DNA from 3 places in the Luteibacter sp. 9135 genome. Region 2 is predicted to be linked to each of the others. Evidence: predicted binding sites of a transcription regulator. Region 2 holds the regulator's gene; each other region holds the start of a gene.
What was found. The regulator FliA, encoded in region 2, starts transcription of late flagellar genes. The targets are predictions, from matches to a motif close to TAAAGTTTNNCNNNCNNNGGCCGATAA.
Positions count from the first base shown of each region.

Region 1 (9,712 bases), 180 kb from region 2:
TGGGGTTCTTGAAGTACTCGGAAACGGCGGCGCGCTGCTGCTTCGTGCCCGCGCCGACCAGCCACATCACGAGGAAGAAGGCCATCATCGCGGTCACGAAGTCCGCATAGGCGACTTTCCACGCGCCACCATGGTGACCATGGCCGGCCGCCTTTTTCTTGCGGACGATGATGACCTGCTTCAGCTCGCTCATCGACGGTTACCGCGCGGCCTTCAGGTGGGCTTCGAGATCCTGGAAGGTGGGACGCGTGCCGGACTGCAGGGACTTGCGCGCGAACTCCACCGAGACCATGGGGTTGTAGCCGCGCAGGTTGGCCAGCAGCGCCACCTTGACGCACTCGAAGGCCTTGCCGTCGGTGTTGACGCGCGCTTCCATCGCGGCGGCCAGCGGGCCGATGAAGCCGTAGCAGAGCAGGATGCCGAGGAAGGTACCAACCAGCGCGCCGGCGATGTGCTCGCCGATGACCGCGGCTTCGCCGTCGATGGATTTCATCGTGATGACGATGCCCAGCACGGCGGCCACGATGCCGAAACCCGGCAGGGCATCGGCCATCTTCTGCACGGCGTGCGCCGGCGCGGCGGCCTCGTGATGATGGGTTTCCAGCTCGACGTCGAGCAGTTGCTCGAGTTCGTGCGGATCCATGCTGCCGCCCACGATGAGGCGCAGGCAGTCGGTGATGAAATCGATCAGGTGGTGCTCGGCTACCAGGCGCGGATAGGCCGAGAACAGCGAACTGTTGGCCGGATCCTCGATGTGCGACTCCATGCCGAGCTGACCTTCCTTGCGCATCTTGATGAAGATGTCGTACAGCAGCGACAGCAGGTCGACGTAATCCTGCTTGCGGTACTTCGGGCCCTTGAGCAACGCCACGGCGTCGCTCGCCGACGCCTTGACGATGTCGAGTGAATTGGCACTGATGAACGCCCCGATGGCGCCACCGAAGATGATGAGCAACTCGTAAGGTTGCCAGAGGGCGCCGATGGACCCGTGTGAAAGAACGTAGCCGCCCAGTACGGAGACGAGGACGACAATGGACCCGATGATGACCAGCATGACTTGCTTCCTCCTAACCCTTTGCGTATCGGCAGACCGGGCCGTGAGTTGAGTCGTTTCGTCAGCGCCGGGTCAGGGTTCAGTCACCGGATTCCAACGAACCGGGGTAATGAGGGAAGACCAGGCGGATGCGCGTACCGATGCCGGCATCGCTTTCGATCTCCACGCCGCCTCCCGCCTGCGCCACGGTGCCGTAGACCTGGGCCAGGCCCAGGCCCGAGCCACCCGCCTTGGTGGTGAAATAAGGCTCGAACAGGCGCTGGCGAACCTCTTCCGACATGCCGCCGCCGGTATCGGCCACGCTCACGAACACCTGGCGCAGGGTGGAGTGCTCGCCGACCGCAGCGGCGAAGCGCGTATCGCCCATGCGCTCACCCACCTCGATCACGATGGTGCCGTGGCCGTTCATGGCGTCGCGGGCGTTCAGGCATACATTCATCAGTGCCTGCTCGAGGCCCTGGCGATCGAGCCATACCGGCAACGGGCCGGAGGCGCACACCACGTCGACACCGACGCCGCCGCCCATGCCGTGTCGAGCGAAATCCGCGAAACCCTTGACCAGGCTACCCACGTCCACCGGTTCGGGCCGCGAGGGCTGGTTCCGCGCAAACGCCAGCAGTCGCCGGGTCAGGGCCGTGGCATGCCGGGCACCCTCCACCGCGTAGGTCAACATGCGGCGATGGCGGGGATTCAACTCGGCGGCGTCTTCCTCCAGCCCGGACAGGCTGACGATCACCGTCTGCAGCATGTTGTTGAAGTCGTGCGCAATGCCGCTGACCAGCTGACCGATGGCCTGCTGCTTCTGCGCCTGCAGGGCACTGGCCTCGGCCAGGTCGCGGCCGTGACGGGCCGTGGCCAGCTGCTCGCTGACCCCGGCGAGGCGGTTCTCCGCGTCCCGGCGCGCACCGTGCTCGGACTCGAAACGCTCCATCAGGGTGCCGTACCGCGTGGACGCGCTGGCCGAGCGCGCCACCGTCTCGTTGAGGCGCTCCTGCAACAGCTCGTTGATCGCCTCGATGGCCGCCTGCACCTCGACCCGCTCGGTGACATCCCGGCTGATGACGATGAAATGGTCGAGCCGGTCGTGGGCGATCACGGGGGCGATCATTACTTCCCACCAGCGCGCGCTGCCGGCGTTGGACGGGCGCGCCGCCACGAAGTCCACCCGCTCGCCACTGGCGGCACGTTCGAGCACCCTCGCCACCATGCTGCGTGCTTCCTCGGGCCACAGATCGACCCAGCGGGTACCCAGGAGGCGATCCGGGTCATCCACCACGAGGCTTTGGGCGCCCTGCCCCGCGACGAAACGGATGACGCCCTCGCTGTCGAGCTCCTTCATGCAATCGGCGGACGCATCGACGAATTGCCTGTACAGCCCATCCACGCTAGTCATGACCCGTCCGTAACCCCTCGCGATCCAGGCGGCCAGTATGACCTGCTCGACCGACCTGCGGTGTGCCACGTAACGACTTTCGACACGCCGATGTACCCGGCCTGCGCAACTCAGTCTTCCGACTCGGCTGCCGGTTCGTCATCGAAACCCGTCTCGCCTTCCGCAAAGGCCGGGGCACCGTCGTCGTCCACTCCCAGCACCAGGCCCAGGGCCTTGTCGGCCGCCTCGGCGGCACGCGCTTCATCGCGAAAGCTGCGATTTTCGTAGACGGCGAAGAACGAGGGAAAGCTACCGTTAGCCGGATAGGACGCGATGAGCGCCGTATACCGCGAGCCTTCCCGCGTCGCGCTGCTCTTCAGGGTGAAGCCGGGAAATTCACGTTGTGCCATGGATCGAAAACCTCGGGAAAGAGCGGAAAATCCAGCGGGGCCGAAGGGTTGCCCGATATCCTTCACATATGTCGACGGAAATCAAGGAACCCGTTCAGAAAAAGCCGCTTGCTTCGCAGGATTTTGTAGAGTATTTCGTACATCAAGCGCCCTCACAAAGACTTCACGACGGGCGTGATTCAGCGAAACAGGGGCAAGACAGCTATGAACGTTATCACCACCACGTTGCCGTCGCGGCGGCTGGCGTGGGCCGTTGCCGCCGTACTGGCCGTGGCCGGTATTGCCGGCCTGGCCCTCGCGCCCAGGGTTGCCATGGCGATCCCGCGCACGGCGATCCAGATGGTCTACGCCTGGCTCTGCGCATCGCTCGTGGGCTCCGCCTATGTCGTCGTCACGCTCGCGAACGATGCCGAAGGCGCCACCGAGGACAGGGACGATTTCTGATCTCAGGGATGGGGTGATGCGTCAAAAATAAACCCGGCCTCGGCCGGGTTTATTTTTTTACGCAACCGGCCTGCCTTACGGACGGCGAGCCAGCTCCGGGTCTTCCTTGGTCACCGGCATCAAGTCCTGCTTGGACACGCCCAGCCACAGGAGGATCGGGCTGGCGACGAAGATGGACGACAGCGTACCCACCACGATACCGATCAGCATGGTGATCGCGAACCCGTGCACCACCGGACCACCGATGAAGAACAGGGCGGCCATGGTGATGCCGGTGAACAGCGAGGTGATGATCGTTCGCGACAGCGTGCTGTTGATCGACCGGTTGAGTACTTCTTCCGGCGTGGCATTGCGGCTGGAACGGAACAACTCGCGGACACGATCGAACACCACCACCTTGTCGTTGATCGAGTAGCCGACCACGGCCAGGACGGAGGCCAGCACCGTCAGGTCGAACTCACGCTGGGTGAGCGCGAAGATGCCAAGGGTGACCAGCACGTCGTGCACTTCCGTAGCCAGCGCCGCAATGGCGAAACGCTTCTCGAAGCGGATCCACAAGTAACCCATGATGCCGATGATGACGAAGGCCACGGCGACGATGCCGTCGCTGCGCAACTCCTCACCGACCTGCGGGCCGACGAAGGACTTGCTCTTCATCGTGACGTCGGGACGGGTGGTTTTCAGCACCGCGATGATATCGCTGGACACCCTCGTCGCGGCCTCTTCGCCCGCGAGCGTGGCCGATCCCTTGTCGTCCTTGGGCAGCAGACGCACGTTGAACTCACGTGTGCCGCCGACCGATTGCACCAACGGGTTCTCGATGCCCGCCTTTTCAAGAGTGTTGCGCACCTCGTTCACTTCGATCGGCTGCGCATAGTCGACCACGACGGAGACGCCGCCCAGGAAGTCCTGGCCGTAGTTGAAGCCCTTGGTCAGGATCAGGCCGATCGAGCCCAGCATCAGCAGGATGGCCAGGCCGATGCTGTACTTGCGCAGGCCGAGGAAGTTGAAGTTCGAGTTGTGGTTGAAGATTTCCATGGCGTCCTCCCGTCAGACCGACAGGGTCTTGAGCTTGCGGCCGCCGTGGATCAGCGCCGTGATGGCATGGGTTACCGTTACCGACGTGAACATCGAGGTCAGGATACCGATGAAGAGAGTGACACCGAAGCCCTTGATCGGACCCGAGCCCATGGTCATCAGACCGAGCGCGGCGAGCAGGTGGGTCACGTTGGCGTCCAGGATGGTCGCCCAGGCCTTGTCGTAGCCGGTGCGGATGGCCGCCAGCGGCGACGAGCCGTTGCGCAGTTCCTCACGGATGCGTTCGCAGATCAGCACGTTGGCGTCGATCGCCATGCCCAGGGTAAGCACGATACCGGCGATGCCGGGCATGGTCAGCGTCACGTGGATCAGCGACATGACGGCGATGAGCAGCACGAGGTTGAAGAACAGCGCCACGTCGGCGACCAGGCCAAACAGCTTGTAATAGATGGCCGCGGCGATCAGCACCAGGCCGAGGCCGAGCATCACCGCCTTGAAGCCTTTGTCGATGTTGTCCTTGCCCAGGCTGGGGCCGATCACGCTTTCGCCGACGATATCCACCGGTGCCGCCAGCGAGCCGCCGCGTAGCAGCAGCGCGAGGTCGGAGGCCTCGGCGTCGCTGGGCAGGCCGTTGGTCGAAAACTGCTTGCCGAACGGCGAGCTGATGTTGGCGTAGTTGATGACTTCCTCGGTGGTCTTGGGCGTCTTGATCTCCTTGCCGTCGACCGTCTTGATGTCGTTGGTGCGCGTGATGTAGAGCACCGCCATCGGCTTGCCCACATTACCGTTGGTGAAGTCCTGCATCTTGCGGGCGGCCGCGCTGTTCAGCGTGACGCTGACATTGGGCGTGCCGTTCTGCTGGTCGCGGCCGGACACGGCCGAGGTCAGCTGGTCGCCCGTGGCGATCACCGTCTTGCTGAGCAGGTAGGGGCGGCGGTCGCGACCGTAATACAGCTTCGCATCCGGCGGCACGCTGCCGCTGCGCGCGGCATCCATCGCCTGCTGCGGCGTATACAGGCCGGCACGGTATTCCAGGGTAGCCGTGGCACCGATCAGGCGCTTGGCTTCCGCGGTGTCCTGCACGCCGGCCAGTTCCACGATGATCTTGTTCTGGCCCTGCTGCTGGATCAGTGGCTCGGACACGCCCAGCTCGTTCACACGCTGGCGCAGCGTCGTCACGTTCTGGGTGATGGCGCTCTGCGCCAGTTCGCGCAGGCGGGTGGGTTTGACCACCGCATTGAGCGTGAAGCGATTGCCCGTCGAGGGGCCGTCGGTGACCGTCAGGTCGGTGAACTCCGCACTGATGGCACTGGCGGCTGCCTGGCGGTCGGCGTCGCTACGCAGTACCACGCCGACACCCTGGCCGCGCGGATTACGTGACACCGCGTCGTAGGAGATCTTCTTGTCGCGCAGCATCGAGCGGATATCGTCCGCGTAGCGGGTTTCCTGGTTGTCGATCACGGCGTTTTCGTCGACTTCCATGAGGAAGTGAACGCCGCCCTGCAGATCGAGGCCCAGCGGCATCGAGAACGCGTTGATCGAGCGCAGCCAGGCGGGCACGGTGGAGGCCAGGTTCAGCGCCACCGTGTAGTCGTCACCCAGCGCGCCGCGCAACGCATCGGAAGCCCGCGCCTGCGAATCGGCATCGTTGAAGCGCGCCAGCAGGCGCTCGCCCTTGTCGGAGCCGGCCACGTCGACGCTTGCGGCAGGCGCCTTGGCGTTGGCCAGGATACCCTCGACCCGGGTCTTCAGCCCAGCATCGACCGCATTGCCGCGGTTGCCCGAGATCTGCACGGCCGGCTGTGGCGGGAAGACGTTGGGCAGCGCATAGACGATGCCGAACAGCAACACGATCACGACCAGTGCGTACTTCCAGCGTGGAAAATCACTCATGCCTTACATTCCATGGAGGCGACCGGGTGCCGGCCGCAGCTGACGCGATGCGATAAAGCTCAGGACTTCTTGAGGCTGCCCTTGGGCAGTACCTGGGTGATCGAGCTCTTCTGAACCTGCACGACCGTGCCCGGGGCGATTTCCACCCGCACGAACGCCTCGCCCACGTCCTCGATGCGGCCGGCCATGCCACCGCTCATCACCACTTCGTCGCCCTTGGACAGGGCCTCGAGCAGCGCGCGGTGCTCTTTCTGCCGCTTCATCTGCGGGCGGATCATCATGAAATAGAAGATGCCGAACAGCACCGCCATCATGATCAGCGGCGAAAAGCCCAGCGCGCCCTGGGAGGCGCCGGCGGCGGGAGCGGTGGCCTGGGCAACGGCGGCGAACATCGGAAGGCTCATGCAGATTCTCGCAAGTCATGGAACAGCCAAGGAAAAGCGGCTGCTCACGTAAAAAGATCGTGGATTATGCCACGCCCCCGGCGCTTATGTACCGCGCCGGCCGTGGGTCGCGGGGCGGCCTGCAGCCGCGGCCCGGGCCGGGTCAACCGTCGACGGTCGCCTTCTGCCGGGCCGCGTAGAACGCCGCCACGAAGTCGTCCAGCGTGCCCGCCTCGATCGCGCCGCGCAGTCCGGCCATCAGTCGCTGGTAGTGGCGCAGGTTGTGCATCGTGGCCAGCTGGCTGCCCAGGATCTCGTTGCAGCGGTCCAGGTGGCGCAGGTAGGCGCGGGAGAAGCCGTTGGCGCAGGCGTAGCAGTCGCAGCCTTCCTCGATCACGCGCGTGTCGGCGGCGAACTTCGCGTTGCGGATGCGCAGGGTGCCTTCATGGGTGAACAGGAACCCATTGCGGGCATTGCGGGTGGGCATGACGCAATCGAACATGTCGATGCCCCGGCGGACGGCCTCGACGATGTCCTCCGGCCGGCCGACGCCCATCAGGTAGCGGGGGCGATCCCTGGGCAGCATCGGCAGGGTCAGGTCGAGGGTATGGTTGCGCTCCGCCTCGGGCTCGCCGACGGCCAGGCCACCGATGGCGTAGCCGTCGAAGCCGATCTCGATCAGGCGGGACGCCGAGCGCTGCCGCAGGTTTTCGTAGGTGCTGCCCTGGACGATGCCGAACAGCGCGTTGGGGTTGCGCAGGTCGTCGAAGGCCTGCCGCGAGCGCTCCGCCCAGCGCAGGCTGAGTTCCATGGAGTCCGACGCGACCTTTTCCGTGGCCGGGTACGGCGTGCACTCGTCGAAGATCATCGCGACGTCGGAATCCAGCACCTTCTGGATGCGCATCGATTCCTCGGGTGAGAGAAACACCTTGGAGCCGTCCACGGGCGACGCGAAGGTCACCCCTTCCTCCGTGATCTTCCGCTTGTGCGCCAGGGAGAACACCTGGAAACCGCCGGAATCGGTCAGGATCGGCTTGTCCCAGCCGATGAACCGGTGCAGCCCGCCGAACTCCTCGACGATCTCCAGACCGGGGCGCAGGAACAGGTGGAAGGTGTTGCCGAGGATGATTTCCGCGCCGGTGTCCAGGACATCGCGCGGGGTCATGGCCTTGACGGAACCGTAGGTGCCCACCGGCATGAAGGCCGGGGTTTCCACGGTGCCGCGGCCGAAGCGGAGACGGCCGCGCCGCGCCGCGCCGTCGGTGGCGAGAAGGTCGAAGGGGAGCTGGGTCATCCGCCTAGTGTAACGGGAGTACCGACTGCCGTTTAAGCGCCATGGGCGCGGCGGCATGTTCCTAAAGTTCCGCGGGTTTCCGCCGATCCCCTCACTACAGGAGCGAGCCCCGACCGGGGTTCGTCCAGGCCCGCGGGAGTACCTGCCTTGATCATCCAGCCAACCAGCGTCGCCGCCCAGCTCTGGGCCGGTGCGGCCGCGGGCACCACCGCCGCCGTCGACGCATGGCGGGTGGGCACGTTACTCACGGCGCGCGTGGTCGGGCAGAACGACGTCGGCAAGCTGCTGCTGGATATCGGCGGCATGACGGTCGAGGCCGACACGACGGGTACGCAACTGCCCTCGCAGTTCCAGGTGAGGGTACTCACCCAGGGCACGCAGCCGCAACTGGAAGTGCTGCTCGCGCCGACCGACGAACGCGTGGCCTTGCAGGGCCTGCGCGAGCGCCTTCCGCAACAGAACGGCTATGCCCCGCTGCTCGGCGCGCTGGCCGCGCTGGCCCGCAGCCCGGTTGCCCGGTCGCTTCCCGCACCGCTACGCGCGGCCCTCGCCACACTGGAAGCCTCGATCAGCCGCCCCGACGATGTCGGCACGCCGACGGGCATGAAGGAAGCCATCGCCCGTAGCGGTGTCTTCCTGGAATCCCAGCTGGCCGAGCCGCATGCCGAACTGCCGGCCTCCGACGACTTCAAGGCCGCGCTGATGGTGCTGCGCCGGGTGCTGGCCGACCTGCCCCCCACCCGTGCGCCCGGCCTTGCCGCCGGCATGGGCGGGACGCTGGCCATGGGTACCGGTAAAGGCCCTCTCGGTGCCCTGCCCCGTCCGCTCAGCGACACGCCTCCGCCGCTCGCACAGCGCGCGCTGGTGGCACAGGCGCGTGCCGACGACCTGGCCATTACCGAAGGCGACGTCGATACCCTGGTCAGCCAGCTGCGCACGGATACCCGCGCCGCGCTGTCGCGAGTGGAAATCGCCCAGCTGGAGTCGCACCCTCAGGCCGGGGTGTGGATGGTCGAAGTACCCCTGGCCGGCGTGCGCGGCTATGACGTGCTCCAGTTGCGCATCGAGGAAGGCAAGGCCGGCCCGGGCGAGCCGGAAGGTCTGTGGACCATCGGCTTCGCCATCGACCCGCCGACCCTCGGCGCGGTGCAGGGCGAAATCCAGTTGCGCGCGCCACGGGTGTCCGTACGCCTGTGGGCCGACCACGGACCGACGGCGGCACGCCTGGAAAACGAATTTGTTTCGCTACGCCGCGTGATGGAGAAGAGCGGCCTCCAACTCGATCATTTCTCCTGCATGCATGGCCTGCCCGTGCCCACCAGCGCCTATAGCGCTGTCCTTCTCGAAGCGCGCGCATGAACCAAGCCCTGCCTTCACCGCGACGCAGCGTCACGCTGCGGCTCGCCACGCCCACCAGCAGCGGCAAGAACGAACGCGTGGACGCCGACGGCGTGAAGGCGATGCTTGAGCGTGCGCAGGCCATGGGCCTCGCCCCGCACCTGGACCCGCAGGTCGCCACGTTGCTGGCCGCCGTACGCCTACGCGACGACGTGCCACCGGAACTTTACGCGGCACTTTCGGCCGTGGTCGGCACGCTGCTGGCCGCGTCGACCGACTGATCGGCAAGCATCGGCGCTTCCGGCGCACGCGTTCACGGACAACCTCCCCTACAACCTAAGTTCTATTACTGCACGGCAACCGTCGAGAGCAGACTGCAAAGACGCGCAAGGATGCTCGTTACGGCCATGCGCCATGGATTTACCCACTCAGGACGAACCGGGAGAACGGCATGGACCACAACGCCATGGGGATGGACCCCTGCGA
Region 1 covers NZ_JQNB01000001.1:223,446-233,157, forward strand. The annotation lists gene motB (flagellar motor protein MotB) at 1-193, opposite strand, end outside; gene motA (flagellar motor stator protein MotA) at 200-1,054, opposite strand; gene FA89_RS01045 (two-component system sensor histidine kinase NtrB) at 1,134-2,447, opposite strand; gene FA89_RS01050 (hypothetical protein) at 2,558-2,836, opposite strand; gene FA89_RS01055 (hypothetical protein) at 3,041-3,280, shown strand; gene secF (protein translocase subunit SecF) at 3,356-4,318, opposite strand; gene secD (protein translocase subunit SecD) at 4,331-6,211, opposite strand; gene yajC (preprotein translocase subunit YajC) at 6,271-6,615, opposite strand; gene tgt (tRNA guanosine(34) transglycosylase Tgt) at 6,758-7,888, opposite strand; gene fliK (flagellar hook-length control protein FliK) at 8,036-9,247, shown strand; gene FA89_RS01085 (hypothetical protein) at 9,244-9,507, shown strand; gene FA89_RS01090 (RHS repeat-associated core domain-containing protein) at 9,678-9,712, shown strand, end outside.
Region 1: the regulator FliA is predicted to act here: its motif matches at 7,951-7,977, upstream of fliK (flagellar hook-length control protein FliK).

Region 2 (9,712 bases):
GATGCTGTCGATCGCGACGGCGGTGATCGTCACCCGCGTGTCCAAGTCCCAGGAAATGGGCAAGCACGTGATGGGCCAGCTGTTCGGCCAGCCCAAGGCGCTGGGCGTGGCGGCCGCGGTGCTGGGCACCATGGGCCTGATCCCCGGCATGCCGAACATTCCCTTCCTGCTGCTGGCCGCCGGCGCGGGGTTCGGCGCCTGGAAGCTGCAGCAGCGCAAGGACCTGGTCGGTGCCGCCGGCACGGCCGGCGTCGCGGGTGCTCCGGGCACCGACCTGGCGCTGGAGTCGACGCCGCCGGCCGAGCGCCTGGAGCTGTCCTGGGAAGACGTCGCCCAGGTCGACACGATCGGCCTGGAAGTGGGCTATCGCCTCATTCCGCTGGTGGACAAGGCCCAGGGCGGCGAACTGATGGCGCGGATCAAGTCGGTGCGCCGCAAGCTGTCGCAGGAACTCGGCTTCCTGGTTCCGTCCGTGCACATTCGCGACAACCTCGATCTGGCCCCGCACGGCTACCGCATCTCGCTGATGGGTGTGCCGATGGGCGAGGCCGAGATCCACACCGAGCGCATGCTGGCGATCGATCCGGGCCGCGTGCACGGCACCATCAACGGCATCGCCACCCGCGACCCGGCGTTCGGCCTGGACGCGGTATGGATCGAGCCGGGCATGCGCGAACACGCGCAGACGCTGGGCTACACCGTGGTCGATCCGGCCACCGTTATCGCCACGCATCTGTCGCACATCTTGCAGAACCACGCCCACGAACTGATCGGCCACCAGGACGTGCAGCAGCTGCTCGACCGCCTGGCCCAGCAGACGCCCAAGCTGGTGGAAGACCTGGTGCCCAAGCGCCTGTCGCTGGGCGCGGTGGTCAAGGTGCTGCAGAACCTGCTGGCCGAGCGCGTGCCCATCCGCAACTTCCGCGGCATCGTGGAATCGCTGGCCGAGCATGCCGGCCAGAGCCAGGATCCCGGCGTACTTGCCGCAGCCGTGCGCGTCACCCTGGGCCGTCAGATCGTGCAGGAAATCGCCGGCCTGGGTTCCGAGGTTCCCGTCATTACTTTGGCGCCGGAACTGGAGCAGATCCTGCTGCAGTCCCTGCAGGGTGGTGGCCCCACCGGCGCCGCCGTGGAGCCGGGCCTGGCCGATCGCCTGCAGCAGAGCGTGGCCGATGCCGCGCGTCGGCAGGAAGCGGCGGGCGAACCGGCGGTATTGCTCGTTTCCCCGGCCTTGCGTCCATGGCTTTCACGCTTTACCCGTCATGTGGCCCAAAACCTGCATGTACTTGCCTACAACGAGGTCCCGGACAACCGGCGCGTCAAGCTGGTGACGGCCCTCGGCAGGTAAGACTTGGACGGACACAGGATCGAACGCATGAAAATCAAACGCTTCGTAGCTCCCGACATGCGCCAGGCCATGCGCCAGGTGCGCGACGAGCAGGGTCCGGACGCCGTGATCCTGTCGACGCGTCGCCTCGACGACGGCATCGAGATCATCGCCGCGCTGGACTACGACGAAGCGCTGGTGCGTGAAGCGGGCTTCGGTGGCGAAACGCCGGCGGCGCGCGAGACGGCACGCGAGGAAACCCCGGTGCGGGCGCGTCGCGAACACGACTTCGCCGCCCGCATCGACCAGGCCAAGGCGGCCACCGCCGCTGCCGTCGAGCGCGTCGTGCGCGGCGGTCCGGCACCGGTTTCCACGATGGCGCCGCAGGGCCTGCATCCGAATGCGCCGCAGCGCCAGTCCAGCGCTGCGCTGGCCGCCAGCGTCGCCGACGTGGTGCGCGCCGCCACCACCGGTCCGCACGCCGCGAACAACGACGCCGCCGTCAACGGCGTACGCGCCGAGATCAACAACCTGCGCGAGATGCTGGAAGTGCAGCTGTCGACGCTGGCCTGGAACCAGATGGACCGCGAGCAGCCGCTACGTGCCCGCGTGCTGCGCGAGATGACCCGCCTGGGCATCGACGGCGACGTGGCCCGTGCGCTGTGCGCCGAACTGCCGCCTGGCATGACGCCGGAACAGGCCCGTTACCTGCCGCTGGGCATCCTCTCGCGCAATATCCGCACCAGCGGGCGCAACGCCGACACAGCCGGTAGCGCGGTCACCGCGCTGGTCGGCACCACCGGCGTGGGCAAGACCACCACCATCGCCAAGCTGGCCGCCCGTGCGGTGCTGCGTCACGGCGCATCCAACGTCGCCCTGATCAGCGCCGACCAGTACCGCATCGGTGCCGGCGCGCAGCTGGAACATTACGGCCGCCTGCTGGGCGTGCGCGTCTACAACGCGCACGATGCGCAGAGCCTGCGCAACGTACTGCTGCAGCTGCGCGGCAAGCACACGGTGCTGATCGACACCGCCGGCCTGGCCGGCAACGACCCCAAGCTGCAGCAGCAGTTCGAAACGCTGCGGGCGATGACCGAGGTGCGCGTGTGCCTGGTGCTCGCGGCGAACGCGCAGGCGCAGGCGATCGACAACGCCGTGCGCGCCTACGCGCCGCTGTCCCCGCAGGCCGCGATCCTGACCAAGCTCGACGAGGCGCCGCTGATCGGTGGCGCCCTCTCGGCCGTCATCCGGCACGGCATGCCGCTGGACTACACCACCGACGGCCAGCGCGTGCCGGAAGACATCGCCTCGGCGGACGCGCGCAAGCTCGTCTGCCTCGCGGCCCAACTGGTCAGGCAGCGCAACGACGAACCGGACGACGCGATTCTCGCCGACCGTTTCGGCTTCGCCGCCACGCCCGCCCTCGCCTGACCCCGGAACTGAAGTAACGTGACTACGGCATCCGCATCCGCACACCCTTTCACGGCAGTGAATTCCTTCATGAGCACACACGTCGATTCCACCCAGGCCGCCGGACTCAACTGGCTTGCCGACCGTCGCCCCACCCGCAGCATCGCGATCGCGGGCGGCAAGGGCGGCGTGGGCAAGACCACGGTGGCGGTCAACCTGGGCATGGCGCTGTCCATGGGCGGGCGCGACGTGGTCCTGCTGGACGCGGACCTGGCCATGGCCAACATCGACGTGCTCCTCGGCCTGCAGCCCACGCGCCATCTGGGCCACATGCTCGAGGGCGAGTGCCGCATCGAGGACCTGATCCTCCATGCCAACCACGGGTTGAAGGTGATTCCCGCCACCTCGGGCGCGCGCCGCATGGCGCAGCTGCCGAACATCGAGCACGCCGCGGTGATCCGCGCATTCGACGAATACCCCGTGGCCCCGGAATACCTGATCGTCGACACCGCGGCCGGCATCTCCGACAGCGTGTCGATGTTCGCCGCCGCGTCGGATGAGGTGGTGGTGGTGGTTTGCGACGAGCCGGCCTCACTGACCGACGCCTACGCGCTGATCAAGGTGATGAGCCGCGAATTCGACGTCAACCGCTTCCGCATCGTGGCCAACATGGTCCGCCACGCCCAGGAAGGCCGCCAGCTGTTCGAGAAGCTGGCCCGCGTGACCAATCGTTTCCTGGACGTGTCCCTGGATTTCATGGGCATGGTGCCGCACGACGAGTACCTGCGACAGGCCATCCGCCGCCAGTCGGCCGTGGTCGACGCTTGGCCGAGCAGCCGTTCGGCCGTGGGATTCAAGAATCTTGCCCGGTCGGTCGATACATGGGGTGAACCCGAACCCCGGGTGCAGGGCCGCATCGGCTTTTTCGCCGAACGGAACCACATGGGGGGAGGGCTGCCACTGTGAGTGTTGCAAGCGAATACCTTGAAGTAACAAAGGTTTCGGCCGACCAGCTGGTCAGGACGCATGCACCGCTGGTGCGCCGGATCGCCTATCACCTGATGGGTCGCCTGCCGCCGAGCGTGGATGCGAACGACCTGATGCAGGCCGGGATGATCGGACTGCTGGAGGCCGCAAGGAATTACTCGCCGACTCGCGCGGCCAGCTTCGAGACCTATGCGGGAATCCGCATTCGTGGCGCCATGCTGGACGAACTGCGCAAGACGGACTGGACCCCGCGCTCCGTCCATCGGAAGCTGCGCGAGGTGGCGGAGGTGACGAGGCAGATCGAGAACGAGACGGGTGGCGACGCCGAAGACGCGGAAGTGATGAAGCGGCTGGGCATCGACGCCATGGAGTACAACCAGATCCTGGCCGACGCGGCGAGCGCGCGGTTGCTCAGCCTCACGGCGCCGGAAGGCGACGAAGGCGCGGCGATCGACGTGGCGGACCCGGACGCCGCGGGTCCGGAAGGCAACTTCGAGAAGAACGGACTGCGCGATGCGCTGGCCCATTCGATCGACGGCTTGCCGGAACGCGAAAAGCTGGTCATGTCCCTGTACTACGATGAAGAGCTCAACCTGAAGGAAATCGGTGCGGTGCTGGGTGTGAGCGAGTCGCGGGTGTGCCAGATCCATGGCCAGGCCCTGATTCGCCTCCGCGCACGCATGTCAGGTTGGAAAGACAAGCAGTGACGGCATCGCGTTGCCGTCGCCGGTAAAGAAAAAAGCGTACGAGGCGGAGAGCAGTTTTGGACAAGAACATGAAGATCCTCGTGGTGGACGACTTTTCCACCATGCGGCGCATCGTCAGGAACCTCCTGGTCGAGTTGGGTTTCACCAACACGCTCATCCAGGAGGCTGAAGACGGCAACGCGGCGCTCGCGCTGCTGCGCGCGCAGCCCATCGACCTGGTCGTCACCGACTGGAACATGCCCAACATGACGGGCATCGACCTGCTTCGCGCCATTCGCGCGGATGCAGCGTTGAAGTCCATGCCGGTGCTGATGGTCACCGCGGAAAACAACCGCGACCAGATCATCGCCGCCGCGCAGAGCGGTGTGAACGGTTACGTGGTCAAGCCCTTCACGGCGGTGACGCTGAAGGAAAAGCTCGACAAGATATTCGAACGACTTGCCGCGGCAGCGGGCTGAGGGAATGACGATGAACACGATGCTTTCCCCCGGCCAGGACGTGGCCCCCCAGTTGCGTGAACTGCTCGGCGCCGATGACTCGGCAGCGTTCGAGAAAGCCCTGGACGACCTGATCCGCAGCCGCGAGCAGCACCTGTTCCTGGCGCTGGGCCACCTGGCGCGCGACCTGCACGAATCCGCGCGTCGCCTGGCTTCCGACATCTCCACCGATGGCGTGCCGGGCAACATGAGCGACGCGCGCAAGCATCTGCGCGACGTTCTCGAAATGAGTTCCACGGCCGCCCATCGCACGCTGGACTTCAGCGAGAAGCTGCGTCCCCAGGCGCAGGCCCTGGCCAAGCAGGCCGATGAGATCCTGGTGCTGGATCACGCCGATCCGGCGTTCGGTGCCAACGCCACGGCACTGGCCGTGCGTGTCGGCGACTTCGCGCAAAGCTGCGACATCGGGCTGGGCGAGATGGTCGAGGCACAGTCATGGCAGGATCTTTCCGGTCAGCGCGTGGCCCAGGTCGAGGCCTTCATGGCCAAGGTCGAATCCTCGCTCGTCGAGCTGGTCCGTCTCACCGGTTCGCTCGCGGGCGGCAATGCGCCGGCTGCCGAGAAGGTCAGCCAGGACGAAGTGGACCGGCTCCTCAGCGAATTCGGTTTCTGAGTACCCTATGAGCGTGGAGCTGGACAACGAGCTGCTCAATGTCTTCCTGATCGAAGCGCGCGAACTGCTCGAGAGCCTGGGCGAACAGCTCGTGGATCTCGAAGCCTCCCCGCACGACGTGGAGCTGCTTAACGCGGTGTTCCGTGCCTTCCATACGGTGAAAGGCGGGGCGGGCTTCCTTGGCCTCAATGCGATGGTCGAGCTGTGTCATCGCGGCGAGGATCTGCTCAACGAGGCCCGCAACGGGGTGATCGTGCTGCACGCCGCCTATATGGACGCGCTGCTCGAATCGCTCGACCTGCTCAACGACATGATGCGTGCCGCCGACGGCGGCGTGCCGATCGAGCCCGCGCCGCGTTCGCTGCTCGATCGCCTGCTGATCCCCGGTCGCGCCGTGTCCGCGCCGCCGGTGGCGCTTGCCGTGCCGATCTCGGCGGCCGCGTCGACGCCGACGGCCCCCGCCGCACAAAAGACCTACGACCCGATCGAGGACGAATTCGAGGCAATGCTCGATGCCGCCCGTACCGATCGCGCACCGGCGGCACCGTCGGGCACGATCAACGACGACGAATTCGAAGCCCTGCTCGACTCGCTCTACGGCACCGGTGCGCCCGGCGCCGAGGGTGCGTCCGCTCCGCCGCCGCCCGCCCCGGTCGTCGCCGTGGCACCGGCGCCCGTGGCGAACAACGACGCCATCAGCGACGACGAATTCGAGGCGCTGCTGGATTCCCTGCACGGTGCGGCCGCCCCGGGGGCGATCGTGCCGCCGGCGGCTCCCGTCGCCGTTGCGGTACCGGTCGCTGCGGCGCCCGCTGCACCGTCGCCCGTCGCGTCGGCCCCGGCCCCGGCCGCCAGCGCGGAGAAGCGCGCTTCTTCCACCGCCGACACCACCGTGCGTGTGGACACCCACCGGCTGGACAGCCTGGTCGACGCGGCCGGCGAACTGGTGCTGGTGCGCAACCGCCTCACCAGCCTGGCGCCGCGCGGTGGCAACGATCCGATGGAACGCGCCATCGGCGAGCTGGAGCGCGTCGCCGAAGACCTGCAGAACGCCGTGCTGCGCATGCGCATGCAGCCGGTCGGCAAGCTGTTTTCCCGTTTCCCGCGCATCGTTCGCGACCTTGCCCGCCAGCTCGGCAAGGAAATCGAGCTGGTCACGGAGGGCGAGGACACCGACATCGACCGCACCGTGGTCGAGGCCCTGGCCGATCCCCTGGTCCATTTGCTGCGCAACGCGGTGGACCACGGCGTGGAGATGCCCGACGCACGCGCGGCGGAAGGCAAGCCGCGCCTGGGCACCGTGCGCCTGGCGGCCGGCCAGTATGGCGACCGCATCGTCATCACCGTCACCGACGACGGCAAGGGCATGGATCCCGAAGTGCTCCGGCGCAAGGCGGTCGAGAAGGGCCTGATGGATGCCGAGCAGGCCGCGCGCCTGGACGAGCGCGAGTGCTACGAGATCGTCTTCCGGCCCGGCTTCTCCACGGCCAGCCAGGTGTCCGACATCTCTGGCCGCGGCGTCGGCATGGACGTGGTCAAGACCAAGATCGTCGAACTGGGCGGCACGCTGTCCATCGACTCGCGCGTGGGCCACGGCAGCACCGTGCGCCTCTCCGTGCCGCTCACGCTGGCGATCATGCGCGTGCTGATGGTGCGCGTGGGGCATCGGCTGCTTTCGCTGCCGCTGTCCAACGTCAGCGAGGTGTTCGAACTGGTGCCCGGGCAGATCCAGGAACTGGACGGCCGTATCGTCGCGGCACATCGCCAGCGCGCGCTGCCGCTGGCCGACCTGGGCCACTGGGCCGGCACCGGCGGCAAGGGCGGCCATGTGGTCGTCGTGCAGATCGGCCACCAGACCCTGGGTTGCCTGGTCGACGAAGTGCTCGGCCGCGAGGACGTCATGGCCAAGCCGCTCGGTCCGTTCCTCAAGGACGTGCCCGGCGTGGCGGGTGCCACCATCACGGGCGACGGGCGGATTTCGCTGGTACTCGACCTGTCTGGCCTGGCCGACGACAGCGGGCAGGTCTTGCCGTCGCTGCGTATGGCGGTCTGATGGATATCGTCAGCGTCGTCGGCACGATCCTGGCCTTCGTGGTCATCATCGTGGGGACCATCCTCAAGGGCTCCAGCCTCGACGCCCTGTGGAACCCGGCGGCCTTCGTCATCGTCTTCCTCGGCACGCTGGCCGCGCTGCTGGTGCAGACACCGGGGCCCGTGCTCAAGCGCGCCTGGAGCATGCTGCCCTGGGTCTACCGTCCGCCCGATATCGAGTCGGAGAACCTCGTCGGCCGCATCGTCGGCTGGAGCGAGATATCCCGGCGCACCGGCCTGCTCGGGCTGGAACCCTCGATCGAGCGCGAGTCCGACCCCTTCATCCGCAAGGGGCTTCAGCTTTTGGTGGACGGCACCGAGCCCGACGCCATGCGCTCGGTGCTGGAAGTGGAAGTGCTCGCGCGCGAGCACAACGACATCGAGGCGGCCAAGGTCTACGAGAACGCCGGTGCCTACTCCCCCACGATGGGCATCATCGGCGCCGTCATGGGCCTGATGTCGGTCATGCAGAACCTGGCCGACCCGAGCAAGCTCGGGCACGGCATCGCCGCGGCCTTCGTCGCCACCATCTACGGCATCGGGCTGGCCAATCTGCTGGCCCTGCCGATGGCCTCGCGACTGAAGGGCCTGGCGCGTCGCCGTTCGCAGATGCGAGAGATCCTCGTCGAAGGCCTGGTCTCGATCGCCCAGGGTGACAACCCGCGGCACATCGAGAGCAAGTTGCAGGGGTTCCTGACGTGAAGCGTCGCCACCACGAAGAGCACATCAATCACGAGCGCTGGGCCATTCCCTACGGCGACCTGATTACCTTGCTGCTCGCGCTGTTCGTAGTGATGTACGCCGTGTCGGCGGTCAACGAGACCAAGTTCAAGGTGATGGCCCAGTCCATCAACGAGGCTTTCAACGGTACCGGCAAGGTGATCGAGCCGATCCGTGAGGCCACGCCGGCGCAGGTGCCGTTGCCCAACCAGTCACGCGCGCCGGCCGCCGCGCCCATCGCGCGCATCGACGTGCCCGTACCGCCGCGCAACCTGCCGTTGCCGGGCCACGAAGGTGCCGCCGCGCAGCGCCAGGACGGCGCGAAGGCCAACATCGCTCCGGCGGCCTCCGTTGCCTCGGCCGCCTCCGTCGCGGTGCCGGCCACGGCGGCCACCGCCAGCGTCGGCAAGACGAACGACGCCAGCCTCAGCCAGATATCCGACGAGGTGAAGCGGGCCATGAAGCCGCTGATCGACAAGAGCCTGGTCAATGTGCGGCAGACGCCGGACTGGCTCGAGATCGAGGTCAAGACGGACATGCTCTTTCCCGTGGGCGTGGCGAAGCTGCAACCGCCCGCCGACGAAGTGCTGCGCAAGCTGGCCGGCATCCTCGCGCCGTTTCCCAATGCCATGCGCATCGAGGGCTACACCGACAACACCCCCATCGCCACGCCCACGTTTCCGTCCAACTGGGAACTGTCGGCGGCGCGCGCCGCCACCGTGGCACGGCTGTTGACCACCATGGGTGTCGATCCGCATCGCGTGGGCATCATCGGCTGGGGCGAGTTCCGCCCCATCGTGGCCAACGACACCGACGACGGCCGCAACCGCAACCGTCGCGTGCTGATCGTGGTGATGAGCGACAAGGCCGCGCCCGCCCGTTTCTACAGCGATACCGCGCATCTGGCCCCGAGCGAGGCCAATCGCTGATGCAGACCTGGGCGATCGCCAACCAGAAGGGCGGGGTGGGCAAGACCACCACCACCGTGGCGCTGGGCAGCCTGCTGGCGGCGGCTGGCGAGCGCACCTTGCTGATCGACATGGACCCGCACGCCTCGCTCTCCGGCTACATCGGGGTCGAAGGTGGCACGCATGGCAGCGTCTACGACCTGTTCGGCACCAGCGGCAACGCCATCCCCCTGCCGGTGCGCACGCTGGTGCATGCCACCCGGTGGGATCGACTGAGCGTCTTGCCGGCCTCGGCCGCCATGATCACGCTGGACCGCCAACTGGGTACGCGTGCCGGGCAGGGTCTGGTGTTGTCACAGGCGCTCGCGGAACTTGCACCCGATTTTGACCACGTACTGCTCGACTGCCCGCCGACCCTGGGCGTGCTGATGGTCAACGCGCTGGCGGCCAGC
Region 2 covers NZ_JQNB01000001.1:47,594-57,305, reverse strand. The annotation lists gene flhA (flagellar biosynthesis protein FlhA) at 1-1,348, shown strand, start outside; gene flhF (flagellar biosynthesis protein FlhF) at 1,376-2,758, shown strand; gene FA89_RS00220 (P-loop NTPase) at 2,828-3,703, shown strand; gene FA89_RS00215 (RNA polymerase sigma factor FliA) at 3,700-4,431, shown strand; gene cheY (chemotaxis response regulator CheY) at 4,488-4,889, shown strand; gene FA89_RS00205 (protein phosphatase CheZ) at 4,900-5,541, shown strand; gene FA89_RS00200 (chemotaxis protein CheA) at 5,549-7,594, shown strand; gene FA89_RS00195 (flagellar motor protein) at 7,594-8,334, shown strand; gene motD (flagellar motor protein MotD) at 8,331-9,281, shown strand; gene FA89_RS00185 (ParA family protein) at 9,281-9,712, shown strand, end outside.

Region 3 (9,712 bases), 390 kb from region 2:
CAGCGTCTCGGCATCGACCGTCGTCACATCCTTGCCGTCCACGCGCACCGTGCCGTTGTCTACGTGTTCCAGCCGGTTGACCATGCGCAGCAGCGTGGACTTGCCCGAACCCGATGGCCCGACCAGGACGAAGAACTCGCCCGCCTCGATATGCAGCGAGAGATCGTCGATGACGACCTGCGTACCGTACGACGTGCGAACGTGCTCGAACTCGATCATGCGGGGCGCTCCGTCAGCACGAGCAACGATTGGAAGAAAAGATCGACCGCCAGCGCCAATGCGATGATGGTAAGCGTACCCAGCAGCACCATGTCCGTCGCACCCTGGCCGATGCCGAGGAAAACGAACCGACCCAGCCCACCCGCGCCGATCAGGGCGGCAACCGCCGCCAGCCCCACGGTCTGCACCGCCACGATGCGCAAGCCGGCCAGCAGCACGGGCCAGCCCAGCGGCAATTGCACGCGCAGCAGCACCTGACGCCGGGTCATGCCCAGGCCGCGCGCCGCCTCGCGCGTGTCCGCCGCCGTGGCATCCAGCCCGGCCACGGTGTAGCGGACCACCGGCAACAGCGCATACAGCACCAGCGCGAACACCGCCGGTGCGGCCCCCGTGCCACCGAAACCCAGCGCACCCAGCGCGGGCCACCTGCCGGCCAGCCACGCGAACGGCCCGATCAACAAGGCGAACAAGGCCAGTGAGGGCACCGTCTGCAGGAACGCCAGCACGCCGACCAGCGCCCCGTCGGTACGCCGCGTTCGCCATGCCCACCAGCCCAGCGGCGCACCGATCGGCAGCGCTATCGCCAGCGTGGCGGCCGCGAGCAGCACATGCGTCAGCAGGGCCTCGGCGAACGGCGCGCGTTGCGCCGCGTATTCGCGCAGCAACGCCAGGCTATCGAACGTCCCGGTCATCGCCATCCCGGCCATTGCCATCGGCACGCCGACCCACGCAAGCACTCGCACCGGCCGGGACATCGCGGCCAGCCGGTGCAGCAACAGCAAAGCCGCCGCGAGCCACATCACCCAGAACCCGGTACCCAGTTGGATACGCGTGCCAGTCGCGGCGCCCTCCAGCAGGGCCCGCGCGTCCATGCCGGCAAGCAGCGGCAAGCCGACCACGCCGGCCCACGCCAATACCGCAGTGATGAACGTGCGCCCCGGCACACGCACCGTGCCCACCGCGCCCGCCAGCAGCCATACCGCCGCGAGCGCCCACACGTGCGGACTGACCGCGGGACCGCTGAGGAGGCGGTTCGGCGCCACATGCAGGAAGTCGGCGAACACCGCGGCAAGCGCTCCCGCTCCCGCTAGCACGATCACCGGCAACGCCGCACCCCGCACCGTCACAACAGGCCCTGCGTGCGCAGGTAATCCGCCGCCACGGCCGATGCCTGCTCGCCATCGATCTGCGTGCGCGCGTTGAGCCGGCGCAACACCTCCACGGTCAGCGGCCTGAATGCGGCTTCCAGGGACGTTCGCATGGTGGGATAGCGCCGTAGCGTGGCATCGCGCACCACAGCGGCTGGTTGATAGACCATTTCCACATGCTTGGGATCGTCGAGCACGACCAGTCCCGTGACGGCCAGTGCGCCGTCGGTGGAATAGACCATGCTGGCATTGACGCCTGAGGTTCCTTCGGCCGCGGCCTTGATCGTGGCGGACGTGTCGCCGCCGGCCAGTACCAGCAACTGGTCGCCACGCAGCGTGAACCCGTAGGCCGACTGGAACGCCGGGAGTGCCGCGTCGCTTTCCACGAACTCGGCCGATCCGGCAAGGTAGACATCGCCACCCGCACGCACCCAGCGCGAGAAGTCGTCGAGCGTGCGCAGCCGCTGGGTGCGGGCGAGGTCGGCGCGCACGCCGATCGCCCAATGATTGTCGGCCGGCGCGGGGCGCAGCCAGACCAGCTGATTCGCCGCCGCATCCATCGATGCGGCGAGGGCCCACGCCTGCGCCGCGTCACGAAAGGCCGGGTCGCTTTCCCGATGGAAGAAGAAAGCGGCGTTGCCGGTGTATTCCGGATAGACGTCAAGATCGCCGTTGAGCAGCGCCCGGCGCACGACCGACGTGGGGCCCAGCTGCGTGCGATCGACCACCGGAATCCCCGCATGGCGGAGTACCTGAAGCACGATCTGGCCAAGCACCGCGCCTTCGTTGTCCGCCTTGGAGCCCACTCGCACGGGCGGCTGCGCCTGGGCTTGCGCCTGCATCGCGAAAACAGCCGCGAAGGCCATCCCGCCCCACAGCAACGGCGACAGCCACAGGCGGCGGCAAAGACGCACGCTCAGCGCCCCAGCACGTCGACGAAGCCGCGCTTGAGTGCATCGTCGATCGGCGTCGCCGCCACGCTCGCCGGCAGCGCCACGTAGCGGGACTCGAACGCGGCCACCGCGGCCATGAAGCGATCGCCACGCCCGGCGTCATCACCCTGCTCCACCGCATAGGCGAGTACGCGAGACGCCTGGCTGGCAAGGTCCACCTCGTCGGGCAGCGCGGAGATGTCGCCCCATACCTGCTTGAGGTAGAGCACCGCATCGGCCGCACGCCGCATGCGTCGCAGCAGGCCCGACGTCGGCACATGCGCAGGACGGACATGCGCGATGACCTCGTGCGCCTCGTCCATGCTCACCGGGCCGAGATCGATCCGGATGCACAACCATGCCGTGTCGAACAACCACGTGCCCTGCTTCGGCTGCGCGCTGTACGGCAGCACGCGCCCGTCCACTTCCACGCTGTCCGGCATGCCCGCATCGAGGAACTGCACGATGTACGAGCGAACCGGATGCTTGCCTGGGAAGTCGCCTTCGCTGCGGGCGATGTGCAACCGGTGCGACGTGGCATCCTTGCGGCTTTGCACGCGGATACGCGAGCACTCGCCACGCCGGTAGCCTTGGCTCTCGCCATCGTCGTCGTAAAGTTCGGCGTGACCCTCGGCGCCCGGAAACACCTGCAGGATCAGCTCGTCCGGCACATTGGCCAGGTCGCGCATGCCTTCCGGGTAAAGCGGAACGACGCTGCCTTGACGCACGAACACCGGCGTTTCCTCCAGGGTGTAGCACTGCGCCAGTACGCGGCCACCCTCGAACACGTCGGCACCATCGCGGCTGTACCAACGACCGGGCGGCAGCCAGACCGGAAACGGCGCGGTGCCGTCGGCGCCCACGGGCACCGTCACCGGCGCCACCAGCAGGTCGTTGCCGAACATGTACTGCGAGGGGTGGGTGTACGCTTCGTCGTGCTCGGGCCAGTGGTAATACATGGGCCGCACGATGGACAGGCCGGTCTCGTAGGCCTGCCGCGCGGCGGCATAGATATACGGCGCCAGCTGGTAGCGCAGGCGGATGGCCGCGAAGATGGCATCGCCATAGGGCGGCCCGAAATGCCAGGGCTCCTTGTGCAGGCTGGCCTCCTTGGCCGAATGCGTGCGCAGCACCGGACTGAACACGCCCAGCTGCATCCAGCGCGCGTAGAGCTCCGGCTCCAGGTGCCGCTCCGGGCGCGGGATGTGCTTGTGGAAGGTGTGCCCGCCGATGTCGTGGCTCCAGTACCCATACAGCACGTTGGACGCCATGGCGGTGAAGTGCGGCTGGTAGGCCAGTGAGGTCCAGGAGATCACGCTGTCGCCGGAGAACCCGATCGGATAACGATGATTACCGAGGCCGCCCCAGCGATGGTAGATCAGACCGCGCCGGTCGCCCTCGCGCTGCATCTGGGTAAAGAACACGTGGTTGAGCCACCAGGTGTTGGACAGTCCCGGATGGGCTTTCGACTCGGGCCACTGCTGCCAGTCGAGCCACCAGAAGTCGACACCCTCGCGCTCCAGCGGATGGAGCACCGTGTCGAACAGGGCGCGCATGTACGAACGCGACGTGCCCTCGAAGGGGATGGGCGCCTGCGTGGAGGTATCCCACGACAGCGCATCGGCCATCGCCTGGTACTTTTCCTCGTGCGGCATTACCCCCGAGGCCGGGTGCAGGTTGAGCGTCACGCGCAGCTTCTGGCCATGCGCCCACTGCATGAACGCGACCGGATCCGGAAACAGGCTGCGGTTGAAGGTGTAGCCGGTCCAGCCGGACTGTTCGCCGAAGACATCCTTTTCCTCGTGTCCCGGGCGCAACGACAGGCCGGGCGTGGTGTGCCAGTCCATATCCAGCACCAGCACATCCAGAGGAATGCGTTCCTTGACGAAGCGCGCACCCAGCGTACGCAGCTCCTGGTCCGAGTAATTCCAGTAACGCGACCACCAGTAGCCGAACACGAACCGTGGGGGCATCGGCTGCGGCCCGGCGATCGCCGCGAAATCGGCCAGGGCCGCCGGGTAGTCGTGCCTGTAACCGAAGAAATACAGATCCTGGCGCTCGCCGGACGGACGCGCCGTGACCCAGTCGTCGTCGTCCAGGCCGAAGCTTTCGGTATCGTCGACCACATGCCAACCATCGCGGGCGATCAGACCCTGTTCCATCGGCAGCGTGCTGCCGTCCTGCCAGGTGTCGCCGTCATAACGGTCCAGCGTGCGGTACGTGCCACCCAGGTTGTCGGTCTGCACGTCGCCCGGATGCCAGACGATGTCCGCGCCGCCGTGCCCACGCAGACGCACCGAGAGATTGCCGGCCTGGAAACGCCCGCCGTTCTTGTCGTAGCGCAGGCTCAGGCGATCGGTGTCGATCTGCAGGGACGTGTCGTCCTCGGTCACCCGAAACGCCGGCACATCGAGGTCACGGTGCACGACCACCTGCGTACGGCCATCGCGGAACCGACCCTCCTCGCTCCATTCCAGCCGCAGCAACCGCGGCGTAAGCACGGTGAAACGGACAGGGCCCCGGGTCACGACCGCTGCAGGCCTGGCCGCCGCGTCGGACGAGGATGGCTTGTCTTTTTTCGCTTCCATGGGCGGATGGACCCTTCGTCGAACCGGAAGTCCACGATTATGGCGCGTCGCCGCATGGACCCGGTGAATGAACGGAGTCGACGAGGTCTTGTCGCTTCGTGCACTTACGACAAGGCACTGTCGGCCCTCGTCCAACCCACCTGGAGCAAAAACCATGAACGAAGACCAGATCCGCGGCGCCGCCAACACCGTCGGCGGCCGTGTGCAGCGTGCCGCCGGCGCCCTCGTGGGCGACCATGGCATGGAAGGCGAAGGCGCCATCCGTGAGACAGCTGGCCGCGTCCAGGCCAAGGCCGGCGAAGCCGTCGACACCGTCCGTGACGCGGTTGCCCACCGCCCGCTCGGCGCGATCCTGAGCGGCTTCGGCGTCGGCATCCTCGTCGGCATGCTGCTCGCGCGCCGCGACTGATCTTTCGTAGGTTTGTGCGATGAGGCCGCGCGGGCGGTGGGATTTGGTCCCTATAGCCCGCGCGGCTTTTTTGTTTTTGTGGGCGGGTTGAAGGCTTGCCTTCGGCGTCGTGTTGGGCCTTGGGTCGTGGAGCAAGAGCCGGCGGATGCCACCCTCGCGGCCACGCCTGCGGCGACCCGTCAATGAAAGGCCGCTCTGCGGCCGTATATCTATTCCCCTTCGGGGCGGGTCGGGCTTCGCACAGGGGTTCTCGACTCGACATCCCTGTCTCGCGAGAACGGCCGGCCGTCCAGGCCGGCCCCCTTCGGGCCTGATCTGTGCGAAGCCCTCGCCTGCGGCTACCGGCCACGAGGGTGGCACCCGCCGGCTCTTTCGACGACTGACGTTGCTTGCAGGCGAGCAAAGAGCAGCGTTTTGCTTCGTGGCTGGGAACGCTCGCTTGCCTGATGCGCACGGCATCGGTCGCCTTAGCGGTATTGAGGGTTCGCGCACGTGCGTGCGCTCCTACACGGCCGGCGGCTCAGGCATTGAATAGACCAGCCCTACCTCCGGCGTAGGAGCGCACGATGTGCGCGAACCAGATACACGGCCGCGCCAGCGGCCTTTCCTCAACGGGTCGCCGCAGGCGTGGCACCGAGGGGGCTACCCGCCGGCTCTTGCTCGAGGAGTTCGGATTTACCGCTTCACCGCTTTGTTGGCTTTTCGCGCACATCGTGCGCTCCTACGTCAGCCGGCCTGGCAGCGGTTGCGGCCTGCGTTTTTTGCCGAATACAGGGCACGATCGGCGCGTTCGAATACTTCCGCGGCCGTGTCGTTCCGGCCGAAGCACGCGACGCCGCCGGACATGGTTACGGTGACCGGCTTGCCGCTGGCATGGAACGCGAGCGAGGCCACGAGGGCGCACAGCCCCTTTGCCGCCTGGAGGGCGGCATCGCGTTCGCTGCCGCTGAATACCACGACGAATTCCTCGCCGCCGTAACGCGCAACGAACGCCGCATCAGGGAGCTCGCGGGTCAGCGTCTGGCCCACGATACGCAGCACGGCGTCGCCGGCGGCGTGGCCCAGGCTGTCGTTGATCGTCTTGAAATGGTCGATGTCGAGCGCCGCCAGGCAGAGCGACGCGCCGGTTTCGCGCATCCGCGCCTGGGCCGCTTCGATGTGACGCTCGTAGGCCAGCCGGTTGGGCAGGCCGGTGAGTAGGTCGGTCAGCGCCAGCGCGTGTTCGCGGCGCAGCGAATCCTGCAGCGAGCTTGTCTGGGTTTCCAGCTCCTCGACACGGTCGCGCATGCGCTCGGCGCGGTCGCGGTAGGCGGCCATGCGGGCGTCCTCGCGGTCGCGGTACTTGCGGAAGTGCGTGTCGATCAGCGACAGGCGCGCGTTCACCTCCGCCTGCAGGGCGCCCAGGTCTGTCGCGGTGAGGGTGCTTTCGCCGAGCGCGCGCATTTCCTCGCGCACCGTGGCATCCAGTTCGCGGCCACCCGCGGCGGCCTCGCCGTAGGCCAGTTCGGCGGCGAGGTAACGGGTCATGTCGCCGAGGCGTGCGCTGACCGCAGCCAGCAGGTCCTGCAGGCGGGCGATATCCGTGCGCAGCGACGCCACCACCTCACTGTCTTGCTGCAAGGGTGAGGGTGCTACGGCCTCGGTTGCCGCGACGGCGAGCGCAGCCGGCGCGGCGGCGGGCGCGGAGACGGCGGGCGCGGCCGGGGCATCGTCGTTCACCGCCGACGGCAGGCGATCCAGCCCGGCCACGGCTTCCGACAAGGATTCCAGCAGCGTATCCAGCAGGGCGGGCTGGGGGGAGTCGCGCAGCGCCTCGTTCAGGCGGTCGAGCAGGCTGTCGATATCGCTGCCCTGGCCACGGGCAAGGGCAGCCAGGCGCACGGCGAGGCGGCGCAGGCCCTCCTCCAGGTCGCGGAAATCGCGCTCGTCGCGCTCCATCCTCTCCAGTGCGAGGTGGTATTTGCGCTCCCAGATGTCCTGTTCCACACCCGTACTCATGATCCGCCGTCAGCCCATTGGTGCCATGGAAGTATATCGGCAGGCCGGCGCGGGACTTGATCCCACCCCTCGGCCCCGCCGACGGTGGTCTGCCGGATCGCGTAAAATCGCGCCATGCGCATCGGTCCCTACTCCATCGCGCCCCACGTGGTGCTCGCACCCATGGCGGGCGTGACCGACAAACCGTTCCGGCTCCTGTGCAAGCGCATGGGGGCGGGCTTGGCCGTGTCCGAGATGACAGCCTCCGATCCGAGGCTGTGGAACACGACCAAGTCGCTGCGCCGGATGGATCACCAGGGGGAGCCGGAGCCGGTCAGCGTACAGATCGCCGGGTACGACCCGGGCATGCTGGCCGAGGCGGCAAAGTACAACGCCGACAACGGGGCCCAGTTGATCGACATAAACATGGGTTGCCCGGCCAAGAAGGTCTGCAATGTCTGGTCGGGCTCGGCCCTGCTGCAGGACGAACCCCTGGTGGCGCGCATCCTGCACGCCGTGGTTCGTGCGGTGGATGTACCGGTCACGCTGAAGATCCGGACCGGCTGGGACCGTGAACACCGCAACGCGCTGACCATTGCGCGTATCGCCGAGGATGCCGGCATCGCGGCCCTGGCCGTGCACGGCCGCACGCGCGCCGACAAATACGAGGGCGAGGCCGAGTACGCCACGATCGCCGCGGTGAAGGCGGCGGTGGGCATCCCCATCATGGCCAACGGCGATATCACCTCGCCGACAAAGGCACGCGAGGTGCTGGCGGCCACGGGTGCCGATGCCGTCATGGTGGGCCGCGGCGCGCAGGGCCGGCCGTGGATCTTCCGCGAAATCGCGCACCACCTGCAGACCGGTGGCTTTCTTGCCGAACCCTCGCCCGCGGAGGTGCGCGACATCCTGGCCGGCCACCTCGAGCAGCTGTATGCGTTCTACGGCGAGCGGATGGGCGTGCGGATCGCGCGCAAGCACCTGGGCTGGTACGCGAAGGATCGCCCGGAAAACGCGGCGTTCCGCCACGTGGTCAACCAGGCGGAGGATGCCATCTCGCAGCTGCGCCTCATGCGCGAGTACTTCGACGCACTGGCCGCCGGCGTGTCGCTGGCGGCGTGATGCGTCCAGTGCGCGCTGGAGCGCTAAACCGCCCGCTGCAGCGGCATGTTCGGCGCGGCAAGCGCACGGCGTAACCCTTCGGGCAGGCCGAGGTCACCGTAGCGTTCCACATAATGCGCCAGGGTCTGGGCGAATCCATCGTCCGAACGCCAACTGGCCTGATCCACGTCATCGCATCCGCCCTGCACGTATTTCAGCAGGTCCACGCATTCCTGCCGGTAGCCCAGCGCCAGGAAGCGAGCGGCCGCACGTGCACAGGCCACCAGCGGGGCGGCGACGAAACCGCCGGTGCCGGGGTGGTCGTCCATGAGGCCGCCGCCGGGCACGCAGCACAGCTTCAGCGCCAGCACCTCGCGCAGGCGCGCCTCGAAATCCTCGCCTTTGTAGCGGCAGCGATCGCTCCACCAGGTCCAGTAGTGCATGCTGTCGCCCAGCCCGTGCAGCGCATCGGCGATCAGCCCGGCACCGCCATCCACCGGCTCGGCGGCCAGCATGAACGCCATGCTTTCACCCGCCGTGAGCCTCACGTGCGTCGCCGCCAGTTCGCCACCAAAGCTCATTGGCCGCGAGCAGGCGATGTACCAGCCGTCCATGGTCCGCGCCTCGAGCGCCGGTTGCGCGTCCGCCGCGGCGGCGCACACCAGCCGGAAGGCCACCTCGCCCTCGGTGCAGCTGACGATGCGCACGAAACGACCCGCGGCCACGGCGTCGCCCTGTCCCGGGCGTCCTTCCGCCAGCGGCATGAAGTCCACCACGCGCAACTCGCCCGCCGTCGCACGTCCCGTGGTCTCGACCACGTTGGTACCGGGCACGTAGGCGGCGGTCCATGCGACATCACCGTCCAGATGAAGCGCCAGCAGTGGACGGTCCGGGTGGGATGCGCGCAAGGAGCCGCGTGCGCGGTCGAGTGAGAGGTCGGTGATCGACGCGTCGTCGCCCACGCGGCCGAAACCGCACAGGTCGCCGATGGGCAGCCCACGCGGCGGGGGCGCACCATCGTGCAGCACGGTTGCGAGCGGTTGGGCTGGCACGTTCGATTCTTCCTGGCGACGGGGAGGGGCGCCGAGCGGCGCGGAGGTTGGGGCAGCACCCGGCAAGACCGCGTGAATGCCGTCGGTCGCGGTTCAATTTCCTCGCCGATGCAGGCGCGTAGAATGGCGTCAGGCGGGTCAACCTGAGGCACAGGCATGAGCGAGAAAGACATTCCCGGCATCGAGCCCTACGACGGCGCGGCAGGCGGCTGGGGCGCGCTCGGCGCGGTCGCCCGCGCGCTCAGCGGCCAGATGGCCCTTGCCCGCGAGTCCATTGCGCTGCACA
Region 3 covers NZ_JQNB01000001.1:437,487-447,198, forward strand. The annotation lists gene FA89_RS01975 (ABC transporter ATP-binding protein) at 1-219, opposite strand, end outside; gene FA89_RS01980 (ABC transporter permease) at 216-1,346, opposite strand; gene FA89_RS01985 (glycine betaine ABC transporter substrate-binding protein) at 1,343-2,281, opposite strand; gene FA89_RS01990 (glycoside hydrolase family 31 protein) at 2,284-4,887, opposite strand; gene FA89_RS01995 (CsbD family protein) at 5,042-5,296, shown strand; gene FA89_RS19050 (GGDEF domain-containing protein) at 6,023-7,294, opposite strand; gene dusB (tRNA dihydrouridine synthase DusB) at 7,409-8,395, shown strand; gene FA89_RS19055 (hypothetical protein) at 8,419-9,426, opposite strand; gene FA89_RS02020 (FdhF/YdeP family oxidoreductase) at 9,583-9,712, shown strand, end outside.
Region 3: the regulator FliA is predicted to act here: its motif matches at 7,328-7,354, upstream of FA89_RS19050 (GGDEF domain-containing protein).